Regions from separate parts of the Streptomyces sp. NPDC050610 genome, predicted to be linked through region 1. Evidence: riboswitches for the same ligand, from Rfam matches in the RefSeq annotation. Region 1 holds a riboswitch; each other region holds the start of a gene.

Region 1 (7,182 bases):
GACTCACCTGCGCCCAGGTCGGGGAGGCGCTCGACTGGAGTGGCTCCAAGGTCAATCGTCTGGAGACGGGGCAAGGGCGAGTGCAGCCGTCGGACATCGATGCTCTCTGCCGTTACTACGAGACCTCCGACGAGCTGCGGGAACTGCTGAAGGCTCTCGCCAAGGAGTCGAAGACCCGCGGGTGGTGGCATGCGTACGGCGATGCCGTGCCGGCTTGGTTCTCCGTTTATGTCGGGTTGGAACAGGCGGCTTCAGGCCTCCGCACGTACGAATGCGAGTTTGTTCCCGGGCTGCTTCAGACGGCGCAGTACGCGCGGGAGTTGCACCGTGCGACGACGCAGTCGCACCCGGATGACACGGAGCGAATGATCGCCGTGCGCATGGAGCGTCAGGCCCTGCTCACCGCTCCCGTGCCGCTGGAGCTGTGGGCCATCGTGCACGAGAGCGTGTTGCGTCATGTCGTCGGGGACGCCGAGGTGATGCGTGAGCAGTTCCAGCACATACTGGGCATGACCCAGTTGAAGAACGTCACGGTCCAGGTGCTGCCGTTCGATGCCGGGACTTATCCGGCTACCGGAGCCTTCACGCTCCTGGGGTTTCCCGAGCAGGAGGACCCCGATGTCGTGTACCGCGACGGTCTCTCGGACGCGGTCTACCTGGAAAGCTCACAAGACATCGCTCGGTACACGACGGCTTTCGACAACTTGCGTGCGTTGTCTTTGAGTCCGCGGCGTTCGAGTGACCTGATCAGACACGCGATGCAAGGACTTTCCTGATGACCGGTTCAATACCTCTCCGCTGGCGCAAGAGCAGCCACAGCAATGGCTCCGGCGGCAACTGCGTTGAGATAGCCGTCCCCCGCGGTCCCCGCGACGGGATGCTGGTACGCGATTCCAAGGACCGGGAGGGGACCGTACTCGGGTTCTCACGGCAGGCTTGGGGAACGTTCGTCGACTCCGTGCGGCGAGGTGCGGTGAGCTGACAGGGCGGGGCGGGTCGGGCCAAACCAGGCCAGGTCAGGCCAGGAATCCCGTCCTGCCCCCGGGCTCCTCGTGATCACATCGTCTCCACCCGCACCCCCCGCGGCGGCCCCGCCCGGTTCCCCGCCGCCAGGGCCTCGGTCAGCGCCGCGACCAGGGTCGTCGGGCTGTCGCGCAGCGTTGCGGGCGTGCTGGTGAACACGTGGACGGCGTGGGATTCGAGGCGTTGGCGGCGGGGGTGGCAGGGGTTGGGGTGGCGGAAGTGGTGGGCTGAGGAGTCGACCTCCAGGGCTACGCCCGCGCGGGGCCAGTACGCGTCGGGGCTGGCGATGAATTCGCCGGCGGCGGTGTAGAGGTCGGGGTTCCACAGTGGGGGCGGGAGGGGTGACCCTGCGATCACCGTTCTCGCCTGGTTCTCCGCCGACGATGCGACGCATGCCGTCAGTTCCTCCGCTGCCAGGGTGACCGTGGGGCTGCGGTCGAGGCCGGCCGCGGAGAGTTCGTCGATCAGGTCGCCCGCTGTGCAGAAGTCGCGCTGGACCGTTGCGGTGAGGATCGCCCGCAGGCCGTTCGGGCGGCCGGTCCAGCGGGCTGCCGTGTCGGCCGCGGCGCGGGCCGCTCCGGTGATGGGCATGCTGTCGACCAGCAGGTGCCGGGCGGGCCAGCGGCGTGTCCTGATGACGCGGACGTATCCGGCGTCGACGACCCGGCGGCCGTCCGGAATGAGGACCTCGACCGGTGCCAGCCGCGCCGCCTCGTGTCGCGTCGTGGAACCCGGGGCCATATGGAGCGCCGCCCGGCCCGTAAGGAGCGCCGACCTGCCCGAGAGCGGCGCCGCCGCCGCGCGCTGCCCCGCCGCGTACAGCACCGCCGCCAGCAGGCGCTGGATGGTGTCCGGCACGCCGGGGTGGAGCAGGTATACGCGCGGCAGTACGCGTTGCCACGGGCCGTTCTCGCGCGCCCTGTTCCAGATCGCGCCCTGGGAGACGCCCAGGGCGCGCAGTTGAGCGTGGGTCGCGAGGCCGCGTTGGCGGCTCACCAACCGGGACAGCGGCGCCCGGTCGTACGAGAGCGGTGTAGGCATGGCCCGTTGCTGCCCAGCAGGAACGGTGCCTCTTCCCCGAGTCCCTCGCGAAGTTCCTCGCGCCCCGCCCCGGAGCCCCGCGGACGTTCGCGCCACGTCATCGGGCGGCTTCCTCCGCGGCGCGTCAGCCGCCCACCGCCGCCGCCCCCGCCAGGCGTAGGGTCGAGGAAACGTTCGAGTTGTCTTGTCACGTTGTCTTGTCAGGTTGTCTTGTCACGGATCGTGGAGGTTGCGGGAATGGCTGGGGTTCCGACGTCTGTAGTGGCCGCTGGTGGGCTGGTCGGTGGTTACGGGGTGGCCCGCTGGACGAAGAAGCGGCCGCTGGGCGGGGCCGCGCTGGCCGCGGCCGGCGCCGTCGCGGCGCGGCAGTGGCAGCAGCGGTCCGGGACCGGCGCCGCCGCCGCGCTGACCGGGCTGTACGTGGCCGCCTTCGCCGGCTCGCACCCGCTCGCCAAGAAGGTCGGCTCCTGGCCCTCCGTCTTCGTGGTGGCCGGCGGCGTCGCCCTCGCCTCCTGGGCCGTCGAGCGGCGGGGCCAGGCCTGACGGGCGACGAGGGGGGGACGGGAGGCGGAGGGCCCCGGGCCGTACAGCCGTCTTCCGCACGGCCCGGGCGGAGCCGCTACCGCGACGCCTCCGTCAGCAGGTCCACCTCATCGGCCGTCAGCTGGAGGTCGGCCACCGCCAGCAGCGCCGGCAGCTGCGCCGTGTTGCGCGCGCTCGCGAGCGGGCACGCCACCGTCGGCCGGGCGGCGAGCCAGGCCAGGGACACCGTGGCCGGCTCGGCGTCGTGGGCCTCCGCGACCTTGTCCAGCGCTTCCAGTACGCGCAGGCCGCGCTCGGTCCGTACGTACTCGGCGGCGGTCCCCGACCGCGCGCTGTCCACGGCCGCGCCCGGGCGGTACTTGCCGGTCAGGAAGCCCGACGCCAGGCTGTAGTACGGGACCGCCGCCAGCCCGTGGCTCTCGGCGGTCGCGGCCAGGTCGCCCTCGTACGAATCGCGCGAGACGAGGTTGTACTTGGGCTGGACCGCCACGTACTTGACCAGCCCCTCCGCGTCGGAGAAGGCCAGCGCCTCCGCCAGCCGGTCCGCCGTGATGTTGGAGGCGGCGATCTCACGGACCTTGCCCTCCCGCACCAGTTCGTCGAGGGCCGTGATGAACTCCGACACCGGTACGGACGGGTCGTCGTAGTGCGTGTAGTAGAGGTCGATGTAGTCGGTGCGCAGGCGGCGCAGGGACTCCTCCACGCCCGCCTTGATGGCGTTGGCCGCCAGGCCGCGCCGCTCCGGAACGCCCGCGCCGACCTTGGTGGCCAGGACGACGTCCTCGCGGTTGCCGCGCGTGGCGAACCAGTCGCCCAGGACGGTCTCGGACTCGCCGCCCGAGTTGCCGGGGACCCACGCGGAGTAGACGTCGGCGGTGTCGATGAAGTTGCCGCCGGCCGCCGTGTAGGCGTCCAGTACGGCGAAGGACTCCGTCTCGTCGGCCGTCCAGCCGAAGACGTTGCCGCCGAGGCAGAGCGGATGGACGGACAGATTGCCGATCTTCTTGCGCTTCTCAGCCATAAGCCCATTTAACGCCTCGCACGGACGCGTTAACGGCTTGGACGGATTCACCCGTTCCGTTTTGGCCACTGCGGTCGCTGTGGTCACTATGATCACTGCGGCCGCTGTGGCCTCAAGTGGCCCGGCGCCACCGCCCGTTACGGCTTCATCCCGTGCTCCCGCAGCCACGCCATCGGGTCCACCGGCGTGCCCCCACCCGGCCGCACCTCCAGGTGCAGGTGCGGGCCGGTGACGTTGCCGGTCGCGCCGACCCGGCCGATGACGTCGCCCGCCTGCACCTTCCCTGAGTTCACGGCGATCGAGGACTGGTGGCAGAACCACAGCTCAGTGCCGTCGTCCAGGGTGAGCACCGTGCGGTAGCCGTACGAGCCCGCCCACCCGGCCTGCGTGATCGTGCCGCCGTGCACCGCCTTGATCGGCGTACCCGTCGGCGCCGCGAAGTCCTGCCCGGTGTGGTTGGCGGACCACATGTCGCCCGACTGGCCGAATCCGGCGGTAAGCGTGTACGAACCTACGGGCAGCGTGTACGCGGCGCCCGGCTTCACGAGCCCCTTCTCCGACGCTTTCTCCTGGGCGGCCGCTGCGGCCTTCTTGTCGGCCGCGTCCTTGGCCGCGGCCTCCTTCTCGGCCTTCGCCTTGGCCGCCGCTTCGGCCTTCGCCTTCTCCCCGGCGTCCGCCTCGGCCTTCCGCTTCGCCGCCTCGTCGGCGGCCTTGTCCGCCGCCGCCCGGACCACCGCGTCGCGCGCCTCACTGTCGGCGGCGGACTGCTGGTGCTCGGCCTGCTGAAGGATGCGGGCGCGGAGCGCCTCGCCCGCGTCGGCGACGCCGTTCGCCGCGTCTTCCGCGGAGAGGCCGATCCGGGACAGCGGCTGGTCCGCGCCGGGAGCCTCGGCGGCCTCGGCAGCCTCCGGAGCGGAGTCGTCCGCCAGGAGCGAGCCGATGCCCGGCAGGTCCTCCACGGCCGGCAGCTTCCCCGGCAACTCGCCCATCTGGTCGGCCAGATGCGCCAGGTCGGGCATGGATATCGGGGGCGCGGGGCGGTCCTTGGCGCTGGCCATCCCGCCCGCCCCGACCGCCGCGATGACGCCGACGCCGAGCACCGCTCCGCTACGGGCCATCGTGCCGCCGCGCTGCTTGCCGATCCGGTGCTTGCCGCGGACAGGGCCCGCGGAGTCCTCGGTGGGATTCCACTCCTCCCACAGCTCCGCCCCCCGCTCCCCCGACCAGCCCTCGTTGGGGTCTACGAGGTCTGCGGGGTCTACGGGATCTGCGGGATCTGCGGGATCTACGAAGTCGGCGAGGTCCGCGGGGCCGCCTGCGGGGCCTGCCACGAAGTCCGCTCCGGCGGCCGACGCGAGGCCGTCACCAGGACCGATGTCGATACCGGGGCCGATGTCGAAACCAGGACCGGTGTCGATACCGGAGCCGAGGCCGAGGCCGGCGCCCGAGTGGGCTCCATCGGCCTCAGGGCCGGAGCCGAGTTCCGCACCGGTGGGAACGCCGGACGGAGTGCCGGGAGCCGGCTCGAACGGAGGGGCGTAAGAAGGGGCGTACGACTGGTCGAAGGCCGACTGGTCGAAGGCCGACTGGTCGTAGACCGACGGGTCGTAGGCCGGGTCGTACGTCGGCTCGTCGAGGGCAGGCTTGTTGGACGCCACGGGGGCGCACTCCTTTCCTTCCTTCTCGCCTACCGGGTTAGCTGACGGGTTCGGAGCAGGAAGGTCTCCTACGGGCCCCTTCTCGCGAAGGCGCCCGACTCACCCCAAGGTTGGTGGTTCCCCGGTTCCCTGGTGCCTCGTGTTGCCGGTGCTGCCGATGGTGCTGGGTACGTACGGTGTGGCCGGTGTTGCTGGTGCCTGCGGGATTCGGCGAAGGCGCACGGTGCCGCCTCTTGCGGCGGTTGTGACGACCGCGCTGCGTTATCGAACGTTAATAGAAGCGAGACCCGGATACCAAGCTGTTGCCCGTAATCCGCGCAGGCTTTGGCGAGGACTTTATGGACACGCGTCGGCGAAAGCGGTCGAGTCGCCTCGCCTGCCGAAACCCCTCGGCGGCGATCGTGCGCCAGTCGTTATGCACAGGGATCAAGATCCACTACGCACCGTGTTCCCGGTCAGCATCGTGTTCCGACCCGCACCGTGTTCCGACCCGCGCCGTGTTCCCGGTCAGCGCCGTGCCCCCTATACGCGCCTATACGCGCCGGAATTCCGCCCTACCCCTCCGGCTCCTCCCCCGGCACAGCCGCCACCCCATCCCCGCAGCGCCGAATCGCCAGCAGCGCCATGTCGTCCGACGTCCCCCCGCCCGTATGCCGCGCCACGTCCGCGGCGAGCGCCTCCAGCACCAGGTCCGGCCCGTCGAACAGCCGCCCGTTCAGCCGGGCTTGCGGGTCGTAGAAGACGTCCCGCTTGTCCCTGGCCTCCGTGACCCCGTCCGTGAACAGCAGCAGCGTCGCCCCCGCCGGAAAGTCCCATACGTCCACCCGGTCCGGCCAGACGCCCAGGTCGCCCATGCCCAGCGGCAGCGCCGGCACCTCCGGTGTCGCCTCCACCGCCTTGCCGTCCGCGTACAGCAGCAGCGGCGGCGGATGGCCGCGGTTCACCACGCGCAACACCGCGCCGTCCGAGGCCGCCACCTCCACCTCCGCGAGTACGGCCGTGGTGAACCCCTCGAACTGGTCCAGCCCCTCCCGCCGCACCCCCTCCCGCTGCAACGCCCGTTCCAGCCGCGCGGCGAGCCCTTCCAGGGTCGGCTCCTGCTCCGCCGCCTCCCGGAACGCGCCGATCACGACGGCGACCGCCTCGACCGCCTCCAGGCCCTTGCCCCGGACGTCGCCGACGATGACGCGTACGCCGTGCGGGGTGTCCTGTACCGCGTACAGGTCGCCGCCGATACGGGCGTCCGCCTGCGCCGCCACATAGCGCGCCGCGACGCTCAGCCCCTCGCCGATTCGGTCCGGGGGCGTGGGCAGCACGGCCCGCTGAGCCGCCTCCGCGATGCCGCGCGCGGACTCCAGCTGCTGGTCGCTGCGGCGCACGATGCGGTTGATGCCGAGGGCGAGCACGGCGACGGTCAGGACCGTGGCGACCTTGGTCGCGGACTCGAACGAGTTCACCGCGCGGTGATAGGCGTTGGTCCCGGCCGCGGCGGCGACGGCCGCAACGGCGGTGGCGGCCGTGCCGCGCCGCCCGAAGAGCGGGGCGGCGACCAGCGGAGCGGCCGACAGGAACGGGGCCCCGGTGTACTTCGGCGGGGTCAGGAGGTCGAAGAGGACGCCGCCGACGATGAGTACGGCGGGCGCCCAGCGCGCCAGGCAGTTCGCGACGACGCCGCGGCGCGAGAGCCCGTTCGCGGGCGCTCCCGCGGGCACTCGTGCGCGGGTGCCCCCGCGTGCCCGGCCTCCGGGACCTCGCTTCCCCACCGTTCTCTCCTGACCGGTCCGTCCCGCGCGGCGCCCCTCCCAGGCTTCCGGCCGACGCCGCTCCCGGCGACCGCTGCTCATCCAATCGGGTGGCCGCTGCCCGCCCCCTCAAACGGGGCCGTCGACGGCGGAT
Region 2 (7,182 bases), on a different contig from region 1:
GACCTGGAGGCCGTGCGGGGCGACGACCACGGGTTCGAGGTCGGCGGCGACGACCTCGGGGTGGTCGTCGACGAGGCGGGAGACCCGCAACAGGAGTTCTTCGAGTGCCTTGGTGTCCACGGGAGTGGTGCCGCGCCAGCCGAAGAGGAGCGGGGCCGTCCGGATGGAGCGGATCAGCTCGGCGGCGTCCCGGTCGGTGGCCGGTACGAGCCGGTGCGCGGTGTCGCCGAGCAGCAGGGAGGGGGCTCCGGCCAGCCCGAAGGAGAGCACGGCGCCGACGGCGGGGTCGATGGTGGCCCGGACGACCGTGTCGACGCCGCGCGGGGCCATCGACTGCACGACGAGCCGCAGCTCCTCCGGCTTGCCGAGCAGTTCCGTCAGCTCGGCGTAGGCGCGGCGCAGTTCGCTCTCGCCGCCGAGGTCGAGGCGGACCCCGCCGAGGTCCGCGCGGTGGCGCAGATGGGGCGCGGTGGGCTTGAGCGCGACGGGGTAGCCGAGCCGCCCGGCGGCGCGTACGGCCTCGTCGGGACCGGGTGCGGGGAGGGCGGGCAGCACGGGAATGCCGTACCGGGCCAGCAGCCGCTGGGTGTCCGCGGCGGACAGCTGAACGGAGCGGGGGGCGGGTGCGGCCGGGGCCTCGCCGAGTGGGGGGCCGTCGCCGCTCGCCCGCGCGGCGCGCCCGTACGCGGCCTCGCCGTGCGCGGCGAGCAGCACGTCGATGTCGGCCGCGGCTCCGGCCTCGTCGATGTCCTCGAACTCCGGCACCCGCCCGGGGGCGGCCGCCCCCTTGCGCCACTGCGCGTACCGCGCGGCCTGGGCCAGCGCCCGTACGGCCCGCTCGGCGGCGGGGTAGGAGGGGATGCCGCCCGCGGCGGGGCCCGGCGCGGCTTCCGGGTCCTCCTGGGGCGCGGCCAGCGCCTCGGCCAGGCCCGGTATTTCGAGGTGGACGACGGCCACCGGCTTCGCCGTCGGGGCGGCGGCCAGCGCCTCGCGCAGGGCTGCCGCGAGCTGTGCCGCCGAGGCGTCGCCGACCCAGGGGATGGCGGTGACGACGACGGCGTCGCAGAGGTCGTCGGCGAGGGCGTCGGCGAGCGCCGCGCGAAAGTCGGCCGGTCCCGCCCCCGTGGTGAGGTCGCGCGGCGGCAGCGGGCGGAGCCGCTCGGTGAGGCAGGCGTCGTAGGTGAGGAGGGCGAGGGAGTCGGAATTGCCGAGGATGGCGACGCGCGGGCCGCCGGGCAGCGGCTGGGCGGCGAGCAGCAGCCCGGTGTCGGCGAGCTCGGTGACGGTGTCCACGCGGATGACCCCGGCCTGGCGGAACAGGTCGGAGACGGTGGCGTCGGGGATGCGGGTCATGGGCACCGCGTGGCCGCTGGGCGCGGTGCCGCCGTGCCGGGCGCCCTTGACGACGACGACCGGTTTGACGGCGGCGGTGCGCTTGGCGAGGCGGGTGAACTTGCGCGGGTCCCCGATGGATTCGAGGTACATGACGACGACGGCGGTGTCCGGGTCGTCGTGCCAGTACTGGAGGAAGTCGTTGCCGGAGACGTCGGCGCGGTTCCCGGCGGAGACGAAGGTGGAGACGCCCGCGAGCGAGGCCGCGCGCCGGTGCAGTCCGGACAGCAGCGCGATGCCGATGGCGCCGGACTGGGAGAACAGCCCCACCTGCCCGGCGGCCGGCATCTCGGGCGACAGCGAGGCGTTGAGCCGGACGCCGGAGGCGGTGTTGATGAGGCCGAACGCGTTGGGGCCGATGACGCGCATGCCGTACGAGCGGGCCTGGCGGACCAGCTCGCGCTGGCGGTCGCGGCCCTCGGGGCCGCTCTCGGCGTACCCGGCGGAGAGGACGACGAGGCCCTGCACGCCGTGCTCCCCGCAGTCGGCGACGACGCCGGGCACCTGCTCGGCGGGGACCGCCACGACGGCCAGGTCGACGGTCTCCTCGATGTCGCCGACCGAGCGGTAGGCGGGCACGCCCTCCGGCCGCAGCCGCGAGGAGCCCGCCGGGAAGGCGCGGTTGACCGCGTACGCACGGCCGGTGAAGCCGCCCTCCAGGAGGTTGCGCAGGGCGGCGCGGCCCACGCCGCCGGGCTCCCGGCCGGTGCCGACGACGGCGACCGCCCCGGGGGCGAGCAGCCGCTGCACGGAGCGGGCCTCGGCGCGCTGCTCGCGGGCGCGCTGGACGGCGAGGGACTGGTCGGTGGGCTCCAGGTCGAATTCGAGGCGGACGACGCCGTCCTCGAAGGAGCGCTTCTGGGTGTACCCGGCGTCCGTGAAGACCTTGATCATTTTGGTGTTGGCGGGCAGCACCTCGGCGGCGAACCGGCGGATGGAGCGCTCGCGGGCGACGGCCGCGATGTGCTCCAGGAGGGCGGAGGCGACGCCGCGGCCCTGGTGCGCGTCCTGGACGAGGAAGGCCACCTCGGCCTCGTCGGCGGGGGCGGTGGCGGCCATTCCGCGCGCGTCGATGCGGTCGTAGCGGACGGTGGCGATGAACTCGTCCCCGACCGTGGCGGCCAGGCCGACCCGGTCGACGTAGTCGTGGTGGGTGAAGCGGTGGACGTCGCGGTCGGACAGGCGCGGGTAGGGCGCGAAGAAGCGGTAGTACTTCGACTCGTCCGACACCTGCTCGTAGAAGCTGACCAGGCGCTGCGCGTCCGCGGCGGTGATGGGCCGGATCTGCGCCGTGCCGCCGTCGCGCAGCACGACATCGGCTTCCCAGTGGGTCGGGTACGCGGCGTGCTCCGACGGCGTGTGCATGGGGCCAGCGTACGACCGGGCACTGACAGACCCTCCGCTCGCGTACACCGGAGGGTCGGGGCAAGGTGGGCAGGGGCGCGGCGGACGAGGGAGCACGGCAGGTGGAGGCGGGTGCGGACGGGCCGGGCGGCACAATGGAGGAGGGAGCAGGGGGGCGGCACGGTGCCGGACGTCACCGCAGGAGCGACCGGGCACCGTGAGAGACTGGTCTAGACAACCAATGACGACTTGAAGGGCAACACCATGGTTGAGCGCCGCGTCACCGTCGGCTGGGCCGAGGGGCTGCACGCCCGCCCCGCGTCGATCTTCGTCCGTGCCGCGACCGCCTCGGGCGTCCCCGTGACGATCGCCAAGGCCGACGGCAACCCGGTCAACGCCGCCTCCATGCTCGCGGTGCTGGGCCTGGGCGCCCAGGGCGGCGAGGAGATCGTTCTCGCCTCCGAGGCCGACGACGCCGAGGCCGCGCTCGACCGCCTGGCGAAGCTGGTCGCCGAGGGGCTTGAGGAGCTCCCGGAGACCGTCTGATTCGGGTTCACCGGCGCGGCACGGCCGCGCGACGGGCCGCGGCGACCGATCACGGTCGCCGCGGCCCTTCTTCGTGGGGCTCCCCGCCGCCGCCGATTCACCGGCCGGCTCTCCCGCGGCGCACGCCGAAGACCCCGGCCATGCGGTCCGGGGTCTTCGGCGGTGCTTTGCGCGCGTGAGGCGCGCGGGATCAGAGGCTGACGCCGTGCGCGCGCAGGTACGCGACGGGGTCGATGTCCGAGCCGTACTCCGGGGACGTACGGGCCTCGAAGTGCAGGTGGGGGCCGGTCACGTTGCCGGTGGCGCCCGAGAGGGCTATCTGCTGGCCAGGGGTGACCGGCTGACCGACGGAGACGCCGATGGAGGAGAGGTGGCCGTACTGCGTGTACGTGCCGTCGTTCATCTTGATGACGATGTTGTTGCCGTACGCGCCGCCCGGGCCGGCCTCGACGACGGTGCCCGCGCCCACGGAGTGCACGGGGGTGCCCATTCCGGCGTGGAAGTCGACGCCGGTGTGGCTGCCGGAGGACCACAGTCCGCTGGACGCCTTGTAGGCGGTGGAGACGTACGAGCCGTCGACCGGCAGGACGAAGGCGTTGAGGCGCTTGCGCTCCTCGTCGCGGGCGGCCTTCGCCTTGGCGGCGCGCTCCGCGTCGGCCTTCCGCTTGGCCTCGTCCGCGCGCTTCTTGGCCTCGGCGGCCTTGGCCCTGGCTGCGGCCTCCGCCTTCGCCTTGGCGGCGGCCTCGGCGGCGGCGTGCTGCTGGGACTCGGCCTGGGCCCCGATGCTGTCGGCCACGTCGTTGCTCATGACGACGGCCTGGGTGAGGCCGGTGTCCTCGATCTTGGGAGCGGGGTCGCCGCCGGACGCGAGGGCCGGGGAGGCGAGGCCGGCGACGACGCCGGTGGCGGCCAGGGTCGCGACCCCCGCCGCGTTGGCGCCGACACGCACGGCGCGGCTCGGACGACGGTGCTTCCCGGTGGCACGGGTGAACGCCATAGGTACGGCTGATCCTTTCCTTCCTTCTCGCCTACCGGGTTAGCTGACGGGTTCGGAGCAGGAAGGTCTCCTACGGGTCCCTCCGGGAAGGGGCCCGATTCACCCCAGGGACGTGTGGGTCCCCGGCTCCCCTGGCTCACGCCATTGGGGACTCGGCGATGGTTGTCCGGGGCCGCGGCTGCGACTCATATACGACGGACAACCGCCATGAAGCTAAACGGGCCTTCTTTCAATCGGCAAACAGAACCGCGATTTTGTGCCCTACGCCACACGGCAGACACGCAACCACTCCGATAAACCGGACAAACGGCGGGGCGCGAGGGCCCCATAGACCCCTCGCGCCCCACTCGTCCCGTTATGGGACCTTCGCGACAAGACCCTCGCGGCCGTCGCGTTCCCCTCAGCCGGAGACGACCGTCACCTCTCCGATGCCGAGCGCCTTGACCGGCTCCAGGATCTCCGCGGCGTCGCCGACGAGGACCGTGACGAGCCGGTCGGCCGGGAAGGCGCTGACGGCGGCCGCGGTGGCCTCCACCGTGCCGGTCTCCGCGAGGCGCGCGTACAGCTGGGCCTGGAAGTCGTCCGGGAGGTGCTGCTCGACCTGGTCGGCGAGCGTCCCGGCGACGGCCGCGGCCGTCTCGTACTTCAGCGGGGCGACTCCGACGAGGTTCTGCACGGCGATGTCGCGCTCGGCGTCCGTCAGCCCCTCGGCGGCCAGCGTCCGCAGCACGGTCCACAGGTCCGCGAGCGCGGGTCCGGTGGACTCGGTGTCCACCGAGCCGCTGATGGCCAGCAGCGAGGCGCCTGTGGGCCCCTGGAGGGCCGAGGCCTCGGAGGAGCGCAGCACCTGGGCGTAGGAGCGCACGCCGTAGGTGTAGCCCTTCTCCTCGCGCAGGACGCGGTCCAGGCGCGAGGTGAGGGTGCCGCCGAGGCAGTACGCGCCGAGGACCTGGGCGGGCCAGACGCGGTCGTGCCGGTCGGGGCCGATCCGGCCGAGGAGCAGCTGGGTCTGGACGGCGCCGGGGCGGTCCACGATCACCACCCGGCCGGTGTCGTCGGCGGTGATGGGCGTCACCGGGTACGGCTCGGCGGTGCCGCCGGTCCACGCGCCGAGCGTGTCGGCGAGCGCCTCGGCCAGGTCGACGCCGGTGAAGTCGCCGACCACCACGGCGGTCGCGGTGGCGGGCCGTACATGGGCCTCGTAGAAGGCCCGTACGGCCGCGGCGTCGATGTCGCGGACGGTCTCCTCGGTGCCCTGGCGGGGGCGCGACATGCGCGCGCCCGCGGGGAAGAGCTGCTTGGAGAGCGCCATGGCGGCCCGGCGGGCCGGGTTGGCCAGCTCGTGCGGGATCTCGTCGAGGCGGTTGCCCACGAGCCGCTCGATCTCGCTGTCCGCGAAGGCCGGCGCCCGCAGGGCGTCGGCGAGCAGGGCGAGCGCCTTGGGCAGCCGGGAGGCCGGGACCTCCAGCGAGACGCGGACGCCCGGGTGGTCGGCGTGCGCGTCGAGGGTGGCGCCGCAGCGCTCCAGCTCGGCGGCGAAATCCTCGGCGGAGTGCTTGTCGGTGCCCTCGGACAGGGCGCGCGCCATGATCGTGGCGACGCCGTCGAGCCCGGCCGGCTCGGCCTCCAGCGGCGCTTCGAGGTTGACCTCCACGGCGACGACCTGCTGGCCGGGGCGGTGGCAGTGCAGCAGCGTGAGGCCGTTGGGCAGCTGGTCGCGCTCGGGGGCCGGGAAGGCCCACGGCGTGGGGGCGCCGGGCTGCGGCTGCGGGTGGAACTGCATGGTGGTGGTGGCCACGGCGTCGCTCACTGGCCCGCCTCCTGCTCTTCGGCGTTCTTCGCGGTGTCTTCGATGGCTCCGTCGGCCGCCTGCTCGGCGTCCGCCGACTCGGTCTCCGCGGGCTCGGTCGGTTCGTAGACGAGAACCGCGCGGTTGTCGGGGCGCAGCCGGGCCGCGGCGACGGCCCGCACCTCCTCCGCGGTGATGTCCAGCACGCGCCCCACGGCGGACAGCGCGAGCTGCGGGTCGCCGAACAGCACGGCGAACCGGGCCAGTTCGTCGGCGCGGCCGCCGACCGTGGCGAGCCGGTCCAGCCACTCGCGCTCCAACTGGGCCTGGGCCCGCTCCATCTCCTCCGGGGTCGGCCCCTCGGCGGCGAACCGGGCCAGCTCCTCGTCGACCGCGGACTCGATGACCGGCACCTCGACCCCGCCGGACGTCTTGACGTCCAGCCAGCCGAGGGAGGGCGCGCCCGACAGCCGCAGCAGCCCGAAGCCGGCGGCGACGGCGGTACGGTCCCGGCGGACCAGGCGGTTGTGGATCCGCGAGGACTCGCCGCCGCCGAGGACGGTGAGGGCGAGGTCGGCGGCGTCCGCCTCGCGGGTGCCGTCGTGCGGGAGGCGGTAGGCGGCCATCAGGGCGCGGGAGGGCACCTCCGCCTCGACCACCTCGCGCAGCTCGGCGCCGATGGTGTCGGGCAGCGTCCCGTCCCGGGGCGGCTGCTTGCCGTCGTGCGAGGGGATGGTGCCGAAGTACTTCTCGATCCAGGCGAGGGTCTGCTCGGAGTCGATGTCGCCGACGACCGAGAGGACCGCGTTGCCCGGGGCGTAGTACGTGCGGAAGAAGGCCCGGGCGTCCTCCAGGGAGGCGGCGTCCAGGTCGGCCATCGAACCGATGGGCGTGTGGTGGTAGGGGTGGCCCTCCGGGTAGGCCATGGCCGTCAGCTTCTCGAACGCCGTGCCGTAGGGCACGTTGTCGTAGCGCTGGCGGCGCTCGTTCTTGACGACGTCGCGCTGGTTTTCCATGGACTCTTCGTCGAGCGCGGTGAGCAGCGAGCCCATCCGGTCGGCCTCCAGCCAGAGCGCGAGCTCCAGCTGATGGGCCGGCATGGTCTCGAAGTAGT
Region 3 (7,182 bases), on a different contig from region 1:
TCGATGACCGCCGCGTACTCGCGGCACGCGGCGAACGTCCGCTCCAGCGCCTCGGGCGCGAGCCTGCCCGTACGGTCCACGCCCTGGCCGAGGCGGACGATCGTCATCCGGCGGTCGAGGTCGACCAGCCCGCCGGTGGCCGGGTCGACGTCCGCGACCAGCAGCCGGATGGAGTTCGTACCGCAGTCGACGGCGGCGACGCGCTTCATTCGGCGTCTCCTTCGGCCTGTACGTCCTGCTCCTGGGCGTCCGCCGCCTGGCACGGCGCGACGCACGGGCCCTTGCGCCACCACTCCGGCAGCATCGCGATGGCCTCGTCGCCGAGCGGGTTGACGCCCGGCCCGGCGGCCAGCGAATGGCCGACGAGCACGTGCAGGCACTTCACGCGGTCCGGCATGCCGCCCGCGCTCGGGAACCCTTCGAGCACCTCGATGGCGTCGCGGCGGGTGATGTAGTCCTCGTGCGCGGCGCGGTACGCGGCGGCCAGCTCCGGGTCGGTGCCCAGCCGTGCCGTCATCGTCTTCATCACGCCGTCCGCCTCCAGCGTCCCGATCGCGGAGGCCGCGCGGGGGCAGGTGAGGTAGTAGAGCGTCGGGAACGGCGTGCCGTCCTCCAGGCGCGGTGCGGTCTCGACCACGTCGGGGTTGCCGCAGGGGCAGCGGTGCGCGATGGAGCGCAGACCGCGCGGGGGGCGGCCCAGCTGCTCCTTGAACGCGGCGATGTCCGCGTCCGTCGGGGTCGTGGGCTCGGTCTTCGGAGGAGGGGTGTCCATGGGCTCGCTCGTACTCGGTCTTCTCGTGTCTTCTCGGTCGGTGGGCCGGATCGTACGCGCCGGGGCCGTACGGGCCACAGTCGCAGTCGTACGGGCCGGTGCGGCAGGCGTACGGGCCGGTGTCGCGCGGGCCGGGTCGTCGGGGCGGATCGTACGGGCCGGATCGTACGGGCCGGGGTGATCGGGACCGGGACCGGGCCGAGCGGCCCGTACAGCCGTACAGCCATGCAGCCGTACAGCCATGCAGCCAAGGTCCGTGCAGCCGCATCCGGGCGCCCGCCCCCGGCCGGGAGGGCCCCGTCAGCCCTTCCCGTGTCCGTCCGCCTTGTCCACCCCGTCCCAGAGGTTGTCGGACCAGGAGCGGCCGGCGCCGCCCTGGTCCTTCGGCCGCTTGGCGTCGCCGCCGCCGTCCACCACGCTGTAGCCGGTCTCCCCCGGTCGCGTGTAGTGCAGGTGCTCGCGCGCCTGCTGCTCGATGTAGGCCGGGTCCTTCAGCCGCGCCTTCTCCTCGCGGAGCCGCTTGACCTGCTCGCGCGCCTCCCGCGACTGCCGCAGCTGATCGCCGATGTCCGAGCGCTGGGTGATGAACTGCCGCATCGGGTAGGCGAGGGCGACGACCAGCGAGCAGACGACGAGCGCGAGCAGCGCCGCCCGGCCGGTGAGGCGGTTGCGGCGCACGGGCCGGGTCCGGTACACGCGGGCGGCGGCCTGCTCGCCGAGCGCCTTGAGCCTGGTCGCCGTGGAGAACCGATCCGCCGGCACAGCCGCCTCCCCTGTCTCGTCGCCCGTGCGACCCACCTACGTACACGTCCCCGGCAACGGTACGGGACCGGTGCCGGGGACGCTTCGCTTACGCGCTCAGCCGCGTACGGCCGTGTTCCGCGTGCTCGCGGGCCGTGGGGTCAGCCCTTGAAGCGCGGGAACGCGGAACGGCCCGCGTAGACCGCGGCGTCGTCGAGGATCTCCTCGATGCGCAGCAGCTGGTTGTACTTGGCGACGCGCTCGGAGCGGGCCGGGGCGCCGGTCTTGATCTGGCCGCAGTTGGTGGCGACGGCCAGGTCGGCGATGGTGACGTCCTCGGTCTCGCCGGAGCGGTGGGACATCATGCACTTGAAGCCGTTGCGCTGGGCTAGCTCGACGGCGTCGAGGGTCTCGGTCAGCGAGCCGATCTGGTTGACCTTGACCAGCAGGGCGTTGGCGGCGCCCTCCTCGATGCCGCGGCCGAGGCGCTCCGGGTTGGTGACGAACAGGTCGTCGCCGACGATCTGGACCTTCTCGCCCAGCTTGTCGGTGAGGACCTTCCAGCCCGCCCAGTCGTCCTCGTACAGCGGGTCCTCGATGGAGACCAGCGGGTACGCGGCGACGAGCTCCTCGTAGTACTCCGTCATCTGCGCGGCGGAGCGGTCCTGGCCCTCGAAGGCGTAGACGCCGTCCTTGTAGAACTCGGAGGCGGCGACGTCGAGCGCGAGCGCGATGTCCTGGCCGGGCGCGTAACCGGCCTGCTTGATGGCCTCGACGATGAGGTCGAGCGCCTCGCGGTTCGAGCCCAGGTTCGGGGCGAAGCCGCCCTCGTCGCCGAGGCCGGTGGACAGCCCGCGCTCCTTCAGCACGCCCTTGAGCGTGTGGTAGACCTCCGCGCCCCAGCGCAGCGCCTCGGAGAAGGACTCCGCGCCGATCGGCGCGATCATGAACTCCTGGATGTCCACGTTGGAGTCGGCGTGCGAGCCGCCGTTGAGGATGTTCATCATCGGCACCGGCAGGAGGTGCGCGTTGGGGCCGCCGAGGTAGCGGAAGAGCGGCAGGTCGGACGCCTCGGAGGCGGCGTGCGCGACGGCGAGGGAGACGCCGAGGATGGCGTTGGCGCCGAGCGAGGACTTGTCCGCCGTGGCGTCCAGGTCGAACATCGCCTGGTCGATCAGGCGCTGCTCGGTGGCGTCGTAGCCGACGAGCTCCGGGCCGATCTGCTCGATGACGGCGAGGACGGCCTTCTCGACGCCCTTGCCCTGGTAGCGGTTGCGGTCGCCGTCGCGCAGCTCCAGCGCCTCGAAGGCACCGGTGGAGGCGCCGGACGGAACGGCGGCACGGCCCGTGGAGCCGTCGTCGAGGCCGACCTCGACCTCGACCGTGGGGTTGCCTCGCGAGTCGAGGATCTCGCGAGCTACGACGACGTCGATGGACGGCACGAGTGTCTCCTTCATGGGGTGACTGGTTTCTGCACCCCGAGCCTAACGGGCCGGGGGCATCCGCCCGCGCGCAGCCCGGGCTCCGGGCCGAAAAATGGGCCAAAGGGCCAGATCAGAGGACGAATGGCGGTGTTGTTCGCCGAACGGGGAATGGGGGCCGGAACTGGACACCGCCGGAGGGGCAGCCGACACGACACCCCCGGACATGCGAGTGCCCCGCTACGGCGCGATCGGGGGGAATGGCGCGCCGCAGCGGGGCGGTCTCTCATGAGCGGAGAGACAGGGACGGTGATGAAGCCGTCCCGGAGGAGCGGATCAGCTCAGGTGGAGCTGCTGACCCGGGTAGATCAGGTTGGCGTTGGAGACGATGCCCTTGTTCAGGTTGTACAGCTTCTCCCAGCCGCCCTTGACGCTGTGCTCCTTGGCGATCTTGCCGAGGGTGTCGCCGGACTTGACCTTGTACTCGCCGTCGCCCTTCTGGATGGACTTCGGCGCGACGGGCTTCGGCGCGGCCTGCTTGGGGGCGGCCTGCTTGGGGGCCTGCTGCTTCGGCGCGTAGTGCTTCGGGGCCTGCTGCTTCGGCGCGGCCTGGCGCTCGCTGCGGTCCGCGTGCTGCGTGCTGCGGCTGCTGGAACCGGTGTCGACGCCGGCGGCGGGGCCACCGGAGGACAGGTTGCCGGCGCCGGCGCAGGACCAGGCGCCCGGGCCCTGCATGGCGAGCAGCTTCTCGGCGGTGGCGATCTGCTGGCCCTTGGTGGCCTGGTCGGCACGCGGGGCGTACTGGGTGCCGCCCGCGGCGGCCCAGCTGGACTGGTTGAACTGCAGGCCGCCGTAGTAGCCGTTGCCGGTGTTGATCGACCAGTTACCACCGGACTCGCACTGCGCGACCTTGTCCCAGGTGGAGACGGAGGCGGCGGAGGCCGAGGTGGCGCCCATCAGCGGGACGGCGACAGCGGCACCGGCGACGCCGGCGAGCGTGGCGACACGGACGGCCTTGGACGGACGGCGGTGCTTGCCCTTGGAGATAAGCATGTTGGTTTCCTCACCGACGCCTACGAGGTGAGCTGTCGGGTTCGGGCTGTGAGCTGCCCGGCCTCGTGTGCCGGAGCACACGGGGCTTCACCCCTAGCCGTCCCGGTCCCCGTCGGTGTCGACGGGCCGTTCCGGCGGCCTACCTGGTTCCCCCGCTCCTGCCTACGGCGCTTTCGCGACGAATCCAGCGACCGCCGGCAGGATTCGGCGTGGCGATCGTGGTGCTCACGGTGGCGAGCGGTGACGACGTTAAACACACTGCCCAGGAGGGTTCAAACCCCCCCTCCTGACGGCAGTTGCCTCTACTTACCCACAGAAACAGCACATTTCCGCAGGTGAGAGACGGTAGGGAGAGATCGGGCAGGGGAGGAACCCGGGGCTGTCAACGAGACCCATGTCTCACTTTCCCTCGGAACGGACATACCGCCCGTACCGTCGCTCTCACGTTCCGAGATCAAGTTTCTGACCAGGGAAAATGAGATCGGGGTCGCTTCCTACGGTGCCGTGGTTGCGCTCGTAGAGGCTGGTCCAGCCGCCGGCGACGGAATGCTCCTCCGCGATCACCGAGAGGCTGTCCCCCGACCGCACCGTGTAGTCGTGAGGGGCCTGTTGGGGCGTACGAGACGAATTCCCGGCGCGCGATTCCCCACCGCGCGATTCCCCGCCGCGCGACGCGTGCCGGCCGCCGCCGCTCCGTCCGGCGTCGTCCTGCGCGGAGGAGCCCGTGCCGTCGTCCCCCTTGCTCCCTTCGCCCCCCTTCTCCCCTTCATCCGTGCCGCCGCGGTGCCGGCCCTCGCCGGACGTCGGCGACCCCGTCGTGGAGGTCGTGGGGTCGGTGGAGGGCTCAGTGGGCTCGGAAGGGGTCGTGGAAGGCGTCTGAGAGGGCTTGCCGCCGGGCTCGGGGGTCCCGGACGGGCTGGAGCCGTCCGCGCCGGTCGCGCCGGAGCCCTTCTCGCCGTCGCCCTTCCCGCTCGGCGTCGCGCTCGAACCGCCCTTTCCGGAGTCGGCCTTCCCCGGCTCCGTACGGCCCTTGCCCTTGTCCTTGCTCTCGCTCTTGTCCTTGCCCTCGCCCTTGTCCTCGCCTGAGGGTTTCTGGGACGGGTCGGAGCTGTGGGAGGGCGAGGGCGACTGGGCGGAGGGCTCCGAGGACGGCGTCTGGGTGCTGCCCGGGTCGACGCCCGGGGCCGCACTGCCGCGGTTGAGCCCGGAACTGACCGCGCATCCCGACCAGGGCTTGGTGCCCTGGCCCTCCAGGATCTTCTGGGCCACGGCTATCTGCTGGGCCCGGCTGGCCAGGTCGGGTCTCGGCGCGTACGCCCTCCCCCCGTACAGATCCCACGTCGACTGCGAAATCTGGAGCCCGCCGTAGAAGTCGTTCCCGGCGTCGGCGCTCCACGTTCCGCCGCTCTCGCATTGAGCGACGCGGTCCCAGGTCGCTGCGTCCGCGGCGTTCGCACCGGTGGCCGCGAGCAGCGGCATGGCGATTCCGGCGCCCGTCACCCCCGCCGCTACGACGATGGCCGGGACCTGACGGGGGCGGCGGTGTCGACCGTTCCCGGTGCGCATGCGGTTGCCTCTCGTGTGACGGCTGAGTTGTCGGTTCCTCGGTTGCCGAGTTGTCGGTTGCTGAGATGTCGGTTGCCGAGTTGCCGGTTGCTGAGTTGTCGGTTGAAGATAGCGACGCGCTCAGTCAGTCACAAGCCGATGTAGCCGAGGTCACGCGGAGGTCACGTCGCTTGACGCTTCGTCACTTCTGGCGGGGCGTGAACTCCACGGGCAGCGTGCGCAGTCCGCGCATGATGAGGCCGCCGCGCCACCGCAACTCCTCCGGTTCCGCCGCGAGACGCAGGTCGGGCAGGCGCCGCAGCAGCGTCGCGAGGGCGGCCCGGCCCTCCAGCCGGGCGAGCGGCGCGCCGATGCAGTAGTGGACGCCGTGCCCGTATCCGAGGTGCTGATTGTCACCGCGCGAGAGATCGAGGGTGTCCGGTTCGGCGAACCGCTCCGGATCGCGATCCGCCGCCGCCAGCACGACGAGTACGGGATCGCCCGTGCCGATCCGCTGCCCGCCCAGGGTGATCGGCTCGGTGGCGAACCGCCAGGTCGCCAGCTCCACCGGTCCGTCGTAGCGCAGCAGTTCCTCGATGCCGGTGGCGAGCAGGCTCTCGTCGCCCGCGTCCAGGGCCCGCTGCAACCGCTCGCGCTGGCCGGGGTTGCGCAGCAGCGCGTACGTGCCGTTGCCGATGAGGTTCACGGTGGTCTCGAACCCCGCGAAGAGCAGGATGAACGCCATCGCGGCCGCCTCGTTCTCGCTGAGGTGCTCGCCGTGGTCGGAGGCCCGGATCAGACCCGAGATCAGATCATCGCCGAGGTCCGAACGCTTACGGTGGATCAGCTCCGCCAGATACGTACGCATCTTCTTGACGGAACGGGCCACTCCGCCGCGCGGCCCGCCGCCGTGCCGGATCATCATGCCCGCCCAGTCGCGGAAGTCGTCCTGATCCTCGCGGGGCACGCCCAGCAGATCGCAGATCGCGTAGATGGGGAGCGGAAAGGCGAACTCGTGGATGAGGTCGGCGCTGCCCCGCGCGGCGAAGCCGTCGATGAGGCCGTCCGTCAGCGCCTGCACTCGCGGCGCGAACTCCGCGACCCGGCGCGGTGTGAACGCCTTCGAGACCAGGCGCCGCAGCCGCGTGTGGTCCGGCGGGTCGATGTTCAGCAGATGCGTCATCAGGTTGGCGCTGCGCTCGCCCGGAATGCCGATCTTGCCCTTGCCGTGCGCGGCCTCGGAGTGGTGCACGGGGTTCTTCGACAGCCGCCCGTCGGCGAGCGCCTGCCGGGCATCCGCGTAACGCGTCACCAGCCAGGCCTCGACCCCGCTGGGCAGCTCGGTACGGCGTACGGGCGCGTGCTCGCGCAGCCAGGCGTACGCGGGGTAGGGGTCGGCGGCGAATTCCCAGCTGAAGAGGGCGGGGACGGGGGCGTCGGCGTTCTTGTCGTGCACCCCACGACGCTATAGGAGCCCCCGCCCCCGTGGGCGAGGGGCGTTCTCGGCCTCTACGTATGCCCGCCGCCCCCGCTGCCGAAGCCGCCGCTCCCCCCTTCGTTCCACTTGCGCGGCTCCTGCTCCGGATCGCTGTGGCTGTCCGGGTCCGTCAGCTCGTGCGGCAGATAGCGGTGCCCGTCCGGAGCCAGCTC
Region 4 (7,182 bases), on a different contig from region 1:
ACCTGAAGGCACGCCAGGCCGCGGAGAAGAAACGAAAAGCCGATGAAGCGGCCCGCAAAGAGGCCGAGCGCCCCAAGTTCCTGCTGCCGGTGAAGCAGAAAGGGCTCAGCGCCTATTTCGGGCAGGCGGGCGTCAACTGGATGTCCGTGCATACCGGCATCGATTTTCCGGTCGGCCTCGGCACACCCGTGATGGCCGCGACCGACGGGACGGTACGCACCCAGTTCAACGTCGCCTACGGCAATATGGCCATGGTGACCTCGCCCGACGGCACCGAGACCTGGTACTGCCATCTGAGCAGCAACAAGATCCGGTCCGGCACGGTCAAGGCCGGCGACGTCATCGCCTATTCCGGCAGCTCGGGCAACTCCACCGGCCCGCACATGCACTTCGAGGTACGCCCCGGCAGCGGCGCGGCCATCGACCCGCTGCCGTGGCTCCGCTCCCACGGCCTCGACCCGACGTAGGGCTCACGGCCTCGCCCCGACCGTAACGCGGTCCCGAAGCCGAGGCCCTGAAGTCGCGAGACTGAGGTCGCGAGACTGAAGCCTTGAGTCTGAGGTCGAGGGTCCGAAGGACCGGCCCAGCGGCCCGGTTTCGGAACCGGGCCGCCTCCCCCCCCCCGAGCGTCTCCGCCCTACAGCTTCTCGACCGGCGCGTACCGCAGCAGCAGCCGCTTCGGCTTCGGCTCGCCGAAGTCGATCGTCGCCTCCGCGTTGTCCCCGCTGCCCTTGACCGTCACGACCGTGCCCAGCCCGAACGAGTCGTGCGTGACCCGGTCCCCGACCGCCAGCTGGACCACCGGCCGGTCGCCCGCGCGGCGCGTCGCGAAGCCGCTCGGGCCCGCCTTGGAGCGCGACGAGGAGAGTGAGGACATGATCCCGCCGCCGGAACCGCCCGAACCCGAGCCCGAGCCCGACCGGCCGGACCCGCCGACCGCGCCCATGGACGCCGACGGCGTCGCGGGACCGGTCCGCTTCCACTGCACGTACTCGTCGGGGATCTCCTCCAGGAAGCGCGAGGCCGGGTTGTAGGACGGCTGGCCCCACGCGCTGCGCATCGTCGACCGGGTCAGGTACAGCCGCTCGCGCGCGCGCGTGATGCCCACGTAGGCGAGCCGCCGCTCCTCCTCCAACTCCTTGGTCTGGCCGAGCGCCCGCATGTGCGGGAAGACGCCGTCCTCCAGGCCGGTCAGGAAGACGACCGGGAATTCGAGGCCCTTCGCCGTGTGCAGCGTCATCAGCGTGACGACGCCGCCCCCGTCGCCGTCCTCGTCCGGGATCTGGTCGGAGTCGGCGACCAGGGCCACCTTCTCCAGGAAGTCGGCCAGCGTGCCGGGGTTCTCCTCGTCGCGCTCCTGCTCGAACTCCAGGGCCACGGCGGCCAGTTCCTGGAGGTTCTCGATGCGGGTCTCGTCCTGCGGGTCGGTGGACGCCTGGAGCTCGGCGAGGTAGCCCGTACGCTCCAGCACCGCTTCCAGTACGGTCGCGGGCCCGGCCCCCGACTCGACGACCGTGCGCAGCTCCTCCATGAGGACGTTGAAGCGCTTGACGGCGTTGGCGGAGCGGGCCGCCATGCCGTACGCCTCGTCGACGCGGCGCAGGGCCTGCGGGAAGGAGATCTTCTCGCGCAGCGACAGCGCGTCGATCATCGCCTCGGCGCGGTCGCCGATGCCGCGCTTGGGGACGTTGAGGATGCGGCGCAGCGGGACGGTGTCCTCGGGGTTGGCGAGGACGCGCAGGTAGGCGAGGACGTCGCGGACCTCCTTGCGCTCGTAGAAGCGCACGCCGCCGACGACCTTGTAGGGCAGCCCGACCCGGATGAGGATCTCCTCGAAGACACGGGACTGGGCGTTGGTGCGGTAGAAGATGGCGACGTCGCCGGCCTTGGCGTCGCCCGCGTCGGTGAGCCGGTCGATCTCGTCGGCGACGAACTGGGCCTCGTCGTGCTCGGTGTCGGCGACGTAGCCGGTGATGGTGGCTCCGGCTCCGGCCTCGGTCCACAGGTTCTTGGGGCGGCGGTTCTCGTTGCGCTCGATGACGGCGTTGGCGGCGCTGAGGATGGTCTGGGTGGAGCGGTAGTTCTGCTCCAGCAGGATCGTCGTCGCGTCCGGGTAGTCCTCCTCGAACTGGAGGATGTTGCGGATGGTGGCGCCCCGGAACGCGTAGATCGACTGGTCGGCGTCGCCCACGACGCACACCTCGGCGGCGGGGACCTCTTCCGTGCCGGTCCCCACCAGCTCGCGCACGAGGGTGTACTGCGCGTGGTTGGTGTCCTGGTACTCGTCGACCAGCACGTGCCGGAAGCGGCGCCGGTAGTGGTCGGCGACGTCCGGGAACGCCTGGAGCAGGTGGACCGTGGTCATGATGATGTCGTCGAAGTCGAGGGCGTTCGCCTCGCGCAGCCGCGCCTGGTACATCGCGTACGCCTCGGCGAGTGTCTTCTCGAATCCTCCCCCAGACTCCGTCTGGGAGGTGCCCCCTGCGGCCTGGCCGGCGAACTCCTCCTCGTCGATCAGCTCGTTCTTCAGGTTCGAGATCTTGGCGCTGAAGGACTTGGGCGGGAAGCGCTTCGGATCGAGGTCCAGGTCCCGGCAGACCAGCGCCATCAGCCGCTTCGAGTCGGCGGCGTCGTAGATCGAGAAGGATGAGGTGAAGCCGAGCTTCTTCGACTCGCGGCGCAGGATGCGCACACAGGCGCTGTGGAAGGTGAGCACCCACATCGCGTTGGCCCGGGGGCCGACGAGGTCGCCGACGCGCTCCTTCATCTCGCCCGCGGCCTTGTTGGTGAAGGTGATCGCGAGGATCTGGCCGGGGTGCACGCCGCGCGCGCCCAGCAGGTGCGCGATCCGGTGCGTCAGCACGCGCGTCTTGCCGGACCCGGCGCCGGCGACGATCAGCAGCGGCCCGCCGCTGTGCACCACCGCGGCGCGCTGCTCCTCGTTGAGCCCCTCCAGCAGCGCGGAAGGGTCGATGACGGGCCGCGGCGCGCCGTCGCGGTAGTACGCGTCGCGCGCCCCGGAGCCGCCCTGCCCCGAGGCCGGGCCGGACCGCTGTACGGGCGCGTCGAAGGCGCCCCCGAAGAGGTCGTCCGGCACCGGCTCCGGTGCGGCGTCCTCGGGCGGCGGCGGGGGCTCCTCGCCCGAAGGTTCGAGATCCGCCAGGAAGCTGTCGTCAAAGAGGCTGCTCATCGCCCACCGAGTCTAGGCCGCCCCACTGACACCCGGCTCCGGCTGTGGAAAAGACGGGGGAAAGTACGGGCGGAAAGTACGGGCGGAGGGTCGGCGTCCAGGGGTCGGGAGCGGGCGGGAGAGGGCGGGAGAGGGCAGCTCGCGGCGTGGGAGGCGCAGTCACGGAAGGTTCCGGCATATCGAACACCAGCCTTCACAGCGGCCCCACCCGTTGGCTACGGTGCTCGCTCAGGCAGCCCGTCCCCCCGCCGACGCCCCGTCTGCACGGGCCGCCAACGCCGAGTCCGACTGCGCCGCGAGGCGCCCGGAGCCGGGGACCCACACGCACCACCGGGGTGAATCGGCCCGTACGCACGCACGCCGCGCCGTACGGACCGTAGGGCATAAACCTTCCAAAACCGCCCGAACCCGACAGCTAACCCGGTAGGCGGTCCACGGAAGGAGTCGCCTCCCTTGGCGTCACACCGCAAGCCCCGCAGCACTGGGCACGGGCTGCTCGACACGCCCGCCCGCCGCCGCACCGCCGTCTCCCTCACGACGGCGGCGCTGGCCTCCGCCACCCTGCTCTCCCAGACCGCGCACGCCGCCCCCGGCCGCCCCACAGCCCCCAAACCCTCCGGAACCTCCGGAACCTCCGTCGAGGACGTACAGCGACGCGTGGACGCCCTGTACCGGCAGGCGGGCACGGCCACGCAGGAGTACAACGCCGCCAAGGAGCGTACGGACGCGCAGAACGGCAAGGTCGACAGGCTGCTCGACGACGTGGCCCGGCGCACCGGGAAGCTCAACGACGCACGGCGCGCGCTCGGGGCGTACGCCGCGGCGCAGTACCGCGACGGCGGTGTGAGCCAGACGGCGAACCTGCTGTTCGCCGCCGATCCGCAGAGCTGGTTCGACCAGACGCATCTGATCGACCGGATGACGGGCCGGCAGGAGCGGGCCGTACGGGATTTCCGTACGCAGCAGAAGGCGGCGGCCAAGGGCCGGGGCGAGGCGGTACGGAGCCTGGCCGCGCTCACCGATTCGCAGAAGCAGCTGAGGGCGAAGAAGGAGACCGTCCAGGGGAAGCTCGGCGAGGCGCGGGAGCTGCTGTCGAAATTGACGGCCCAGGAGAAGGCGCGACTGGCCGCGATCGAGAAGAAGAAGGAGGCGGCGGCCAAGAAGAAGGCCGAAGAGCTGGCCAAACGCCAGGCCGAACGCCAGGCGGAGAAGCGGCAGGCGGAGAAGGCCGCGCAGGGCGGCGGCAGCGGCAAGGGGCAGGGCGGCTCGGAAACGGGCCACAAGGGGGGCGGCACCGACTCCGGAGCCCCCTCCGGGGCGCACTCCGCCAAGGCCGACAAGGCGATCGCCTTTGCTCGCGCACAGATGGGCAAGCCGTACGTGTGGGGAGCCACCGGCCCCAATTCGTACGACTGCTCAGGGCTGACGCAGGCGGCGTGGAAGGCGGCGGGCGTCGATCTTCCGCGCACCACGTGGGATCAGGTGAAGACCGGCGAGCGGGTGGCCACGGACGATCTCCAGCCGGGTGACCTGGTCTTCTTCTACGACGACATCAGCCATGTCGGCATGTACATAGGCGACGGGAAGATGATCCACGCGCCGAAGCCCGGGGCGAGCGTGCGGGTGGAGTCGATCTTCTACATGCCGATCTACGGGAGCGTGCGCCCGGCGTAGCGGAGACCGCTCACGCCCCCGGGGCGCCGGCTCTCAGCCGCTCACGTCCACAACAGGGCGATGAAGATGTTGGCGATGGTCAGGGCGCCCACGATGCCGAAGACGGGCGCCTCCACCTTCTCGTCGTCGCGCTTCACGTAGACCAGGCCGAGGACCACGATCAGGAACGCCAGCTTGATTCCGATCTTGACCGTGTTCAGCGAGTAGTCCTCGGCCTGGTTGAGGCCGACCAGCGCGACGCCCGTCACCAGCATGGTCAGCGCGCCGTGCAGCATCGCCGGGACCATGCGCGCCTCGCCCTTGCCCATGGCCTTCATCTGGGTGAGAAAGCCGCCGAGCAGGGCCGCGATGCCGATGATGTGCAGGCCGACGACGGCGTGAATCAGTACGTCCATGAGGCCCGACAGTATCCGGGGGCATATCACCCGTCGGCGGTCAGGTCTGCCTCATTCGCCGCTTCGATCAAGGGCGGCCGAAATCCTTCCGTATGGGCGCGAGTGGACCGATCACGTGCGGTCGCCGTGCGCACGGTTTCATCCAATAGCGGTCATGCACGCGCATTCCCGTGACGGTCGGGCCTAGCGTCCTGCACCAGGTGACCGGCTCCCCACTGTCACCGTCGGAGCGAGCGGGCCCCGCCAGGGCCCGTACCGCGCTCGGACGGCGACTGTCGGCCACTGCGCCGAGAAAGCCCGGCGGCGGCTCGCCCCCCTATTACGGGCCACCGCCGGGCCGACCGCGGCGAACCGGGGCCAGGACGCACAGCACACACGTCACACACAGCACGTTCAGCTCGCTCAGCACACGAAGGCAAGGCACCGGAAGGAAGTGACGGCCCCCGTGGCCTCGCACCGAAAGCCCAAACGGCACCGGCCGTACGCGCTCACCAGCGGCACCGCACGCACCGCGGCGACCCTCGCCCTCGCCGGCGCCGCCACCGGCACCGCGCTGGAGGGCACCGGGCACGCCGCGCCCCGACAGACCCCGGCCCAGGTCAAGACCCAGGTGGACCGCTACTACCAGGAAGCGGAAGCGGCCGCCGAGCGGTACAACGGCGCGAAGGACAAAGCGCGCGCCGCGGAGAAATCACTGGACGCGCTGCGCGACGAGGCCGCGCGCAAGACGGAGGGGCTCAACTCGGCCCGTAACGCGCTGGGGGCGTACGCCACGGCGCAGTACCGCGAAGGCGGCCTGTCCCCCGCGGTCCGGCTCGCGCTCTCCTCCTCCCCCGACCAGTACCTCGACCGCGCCTCGCTCGCCGACCACATGGCGGGTCGGCAGGCCGCCGCCGTGAAGCGTGTCGAACACGAACTGCGCGAGGTACGGCAGGTACGGACCGCCGCCGACGCCCAACTGACCCGCCTCAAGGGCTCGCAGGCCGAGCTGAGCGCGCACAAACGATCCGCCGAGGGAAAACTGGACGCCGCGCGGCGGCTCCTGGACGGGCTGACGGCCGAGCAGCGCGCGAACGCGCAGAACGACGGCGGGGGCGACGACGCCCCTGATACGGACCGGGGCACGGCCGTACGGGCGGCGGACCGCTCAGCGGCGCGCGGCAGTGCCCAGGCCGCGACGGCTCGCACTTCGACGGCCAGGGCTTCGACGGCCCAAGCCTCGACGGAGCGGGCGGCCCGCGCGGTGTCCTACGCGTACGCGGCGCTGGGCAAACCGTACGTGTGGGGGGCCACCGGCCCGTCCGCGTACGACTGCTCGGGACTGACGCAGGCCGCCTGGCGGGCGGCGGGGGTGTCGCTGCCGCGCACCACATACACCCAGATCAACGCGGGACCGAAGGTCAGCCGATCCCACCTCTCGCCCGGTGACCTGGTGTTCTTCTACTCGGGCGTCAGCCACGTCGGCATCTACGTCGGCGACGGCAAGATGATCCACGCGCCGCGCCCGGGAGCGCCGGTGCGGGTGGCCCCGATCGACCAGATGCCGTTCGCGGGCGCGACGCGCCCGGCGTGAGGGGCGAGCCGTCCCGCGACGGGATGCGCAGCGGGCTCATCTCGCCCACATGGGCCCCCGGCCGGGTGCTCCCCCGACCTCGGCGATGCTGGGGTGGCGCACCGCGTCCAGCCCGTCATCGGCGAGAAGGCCGGCGATCAGGGCCGTAGGCCCGAATACCTCGGTCGCGCTCAGATCCCAGTCGGTGAGGACGAACCAGGTGCCGTCCATCGGCCACCAGTGCGCGGGAAACCGGGTCGAGACGGCCGAGTCCGGCCGCGCGCAGGCATCGTGGTGAGCGAGTGCCTCGTCCAGCCGCCCTCGACGGGCCGGGACCGGGCGGCCGATCTCCTCGATCGCCGCTTGAGCCC

What was found. Region 1 has a riboswitch for cyclic di-AMP ahead of AB0I22_RS35845 (M23 family metallopeptidase). Riboswitches for the same ligand answer to the same signal wherever they lie in the genome.
Positions count from the first base shown of each region.
Region 2: linked by a shared signal. The riboswitch ahead of AB0I22_RS14445 (M23 family metallopeptidase) and the one ahead of AB0I22_RS35845 (M23 family metallopeptidase) in region 1 are both predicted to bind cyclic di-AMP.
Region 3: linked by a shared signal. The riboswitch ahead of AB0I22_RS14985 (transglycosylase family protein) and the one ahead of AB0I22_RS35845 (M23 family metallopeptidase) in region 1 are both predicted to bind cyclic di-AMP.
Region 4: linked by a shared signal. The riboswitch ahead of AB0I22_RS17495 (NlpC/P60 family protein) and the one ahead of AB0I22_RS35845 (M23 family metallopeptidase) in region 1 are both predicted to bind cyclic di-AMP.

Region 1 is NZ_JBFAIV010000047.1:20,737-27,918, forward strand. It holds gene AB0I22_RS35820 (helix-turn-helix transcriptional regulator) at 1-776, shown strand, start outside; gene AB0I22_RS35825 (DUF397 domain-containing protein) at 776-982, shown strand; gene AB0I22_RS35830 (hypothetical protein) at 1,057-2,064, opposite strand; gene AB0I22_RS35835 (hypothetical protein) at 2,302-2,607, shown strand; gene AB0I22_RS35840 (aldo/keto reductase) at 2,684-3,628, opposite strand; gene AB0I22_RS35845 (M23 family metallopeptidase) at 3,766-5,286, opposite strand; cyclic di-AMP (ydaO/yuaA leader) riboswitch at 5,298-5,447, opposite strand; gene AB0I22_RS35850 (PP2C family protein-serine/threonine phosphatase) at 5,841-6,941, opposite strand.
Region 2 is NZ_JBFAIV010000009.1:201,390-208,571, forward strand. It holds gene AB0I22_RS14435 (GNAT family N-acetyltransferase) at 1-2,757, opposite strand, end outside; gene AB0I22_RS14440 (HPr family phosphocarrier protein) at 3,001-3,282, shown strand; gene AB0I22_RS14445 (M23 family metallopeptidase) at 3,473-4,279, opposite strand; cyclic di-AMP (ydaO/yuaA leader) riboswitch at 4,293-4,447, opposite strand; gene AB0I22_RS14450 (pitrilysin family protein) at 4,680-6,089, opposite strand; gene AB0I22_RS14455 (pitrilysin family protein) at 6,086-7,182, opposite strand, start outside.
Region 3 is NZ_JBFAIV010000010.1:36,251-43,432, forward strand. It holds gene AB0I22_RS14965 (Ppx/GppA phosphatase family protein) at 1-209, opposite strand, end outside; gene AB0I22_RS14970 (DUF501 domain-containing protein) at 206-772, opposite strand; gene AB0I22_RS14975 (septum formation initiator family protein) at 1,073-1,534, opposite strand; gene eno (phosphopyruvate hydratase) at 1,675-2,955, opposite strand; gene AB0I22_RS14985 (transglycosylase family protein) at 3,271-3,987, opposite strand; cyclic di-AMP (ydaO/yuaA leader) riboswitch at 3,990-4,134, opposite strand; gene AB0I22_RS14990 (transglycosylase family protein) at 4,429-5,553, opposite strand; gene AB0I22_RS14995 (cytochrome P450) at 5,735-6,988, opposite strand; gene AB0I22_RS15000 (DUF6479 family protein) at 7,042-7,182, opposite strand, start outside.
Region 4 is NZ_JBFAIV010000012.1:160,569-167,750, reverse strand. It holds gene AB0I22_RS17505 (peptidoglycan DD-metalloendopeptidase family protein) at 1-467, shown strand, start outside; gene pcrA (DNA helicase PcrA) at 638-3,190, opposite strand; cyclic di-AMP (ydaO/yuaA leader) riboswitch at 3,457-3,636, shown strand; gene AB0I22_RS17495 (NlpC/P60 family protein) at 3,683-4,864, shown strand; gene AB0I22_RS17490 (hypothetical protein) at 4,906-5,259, opposite strand; gene AB0I22_RS17485 (NlpC/P60 family protein) at 5,705-6,832, shown strand; gene AB0I22_RS17480 (hypothetical protein) at 6,869-7,182, opposite strand, start outside.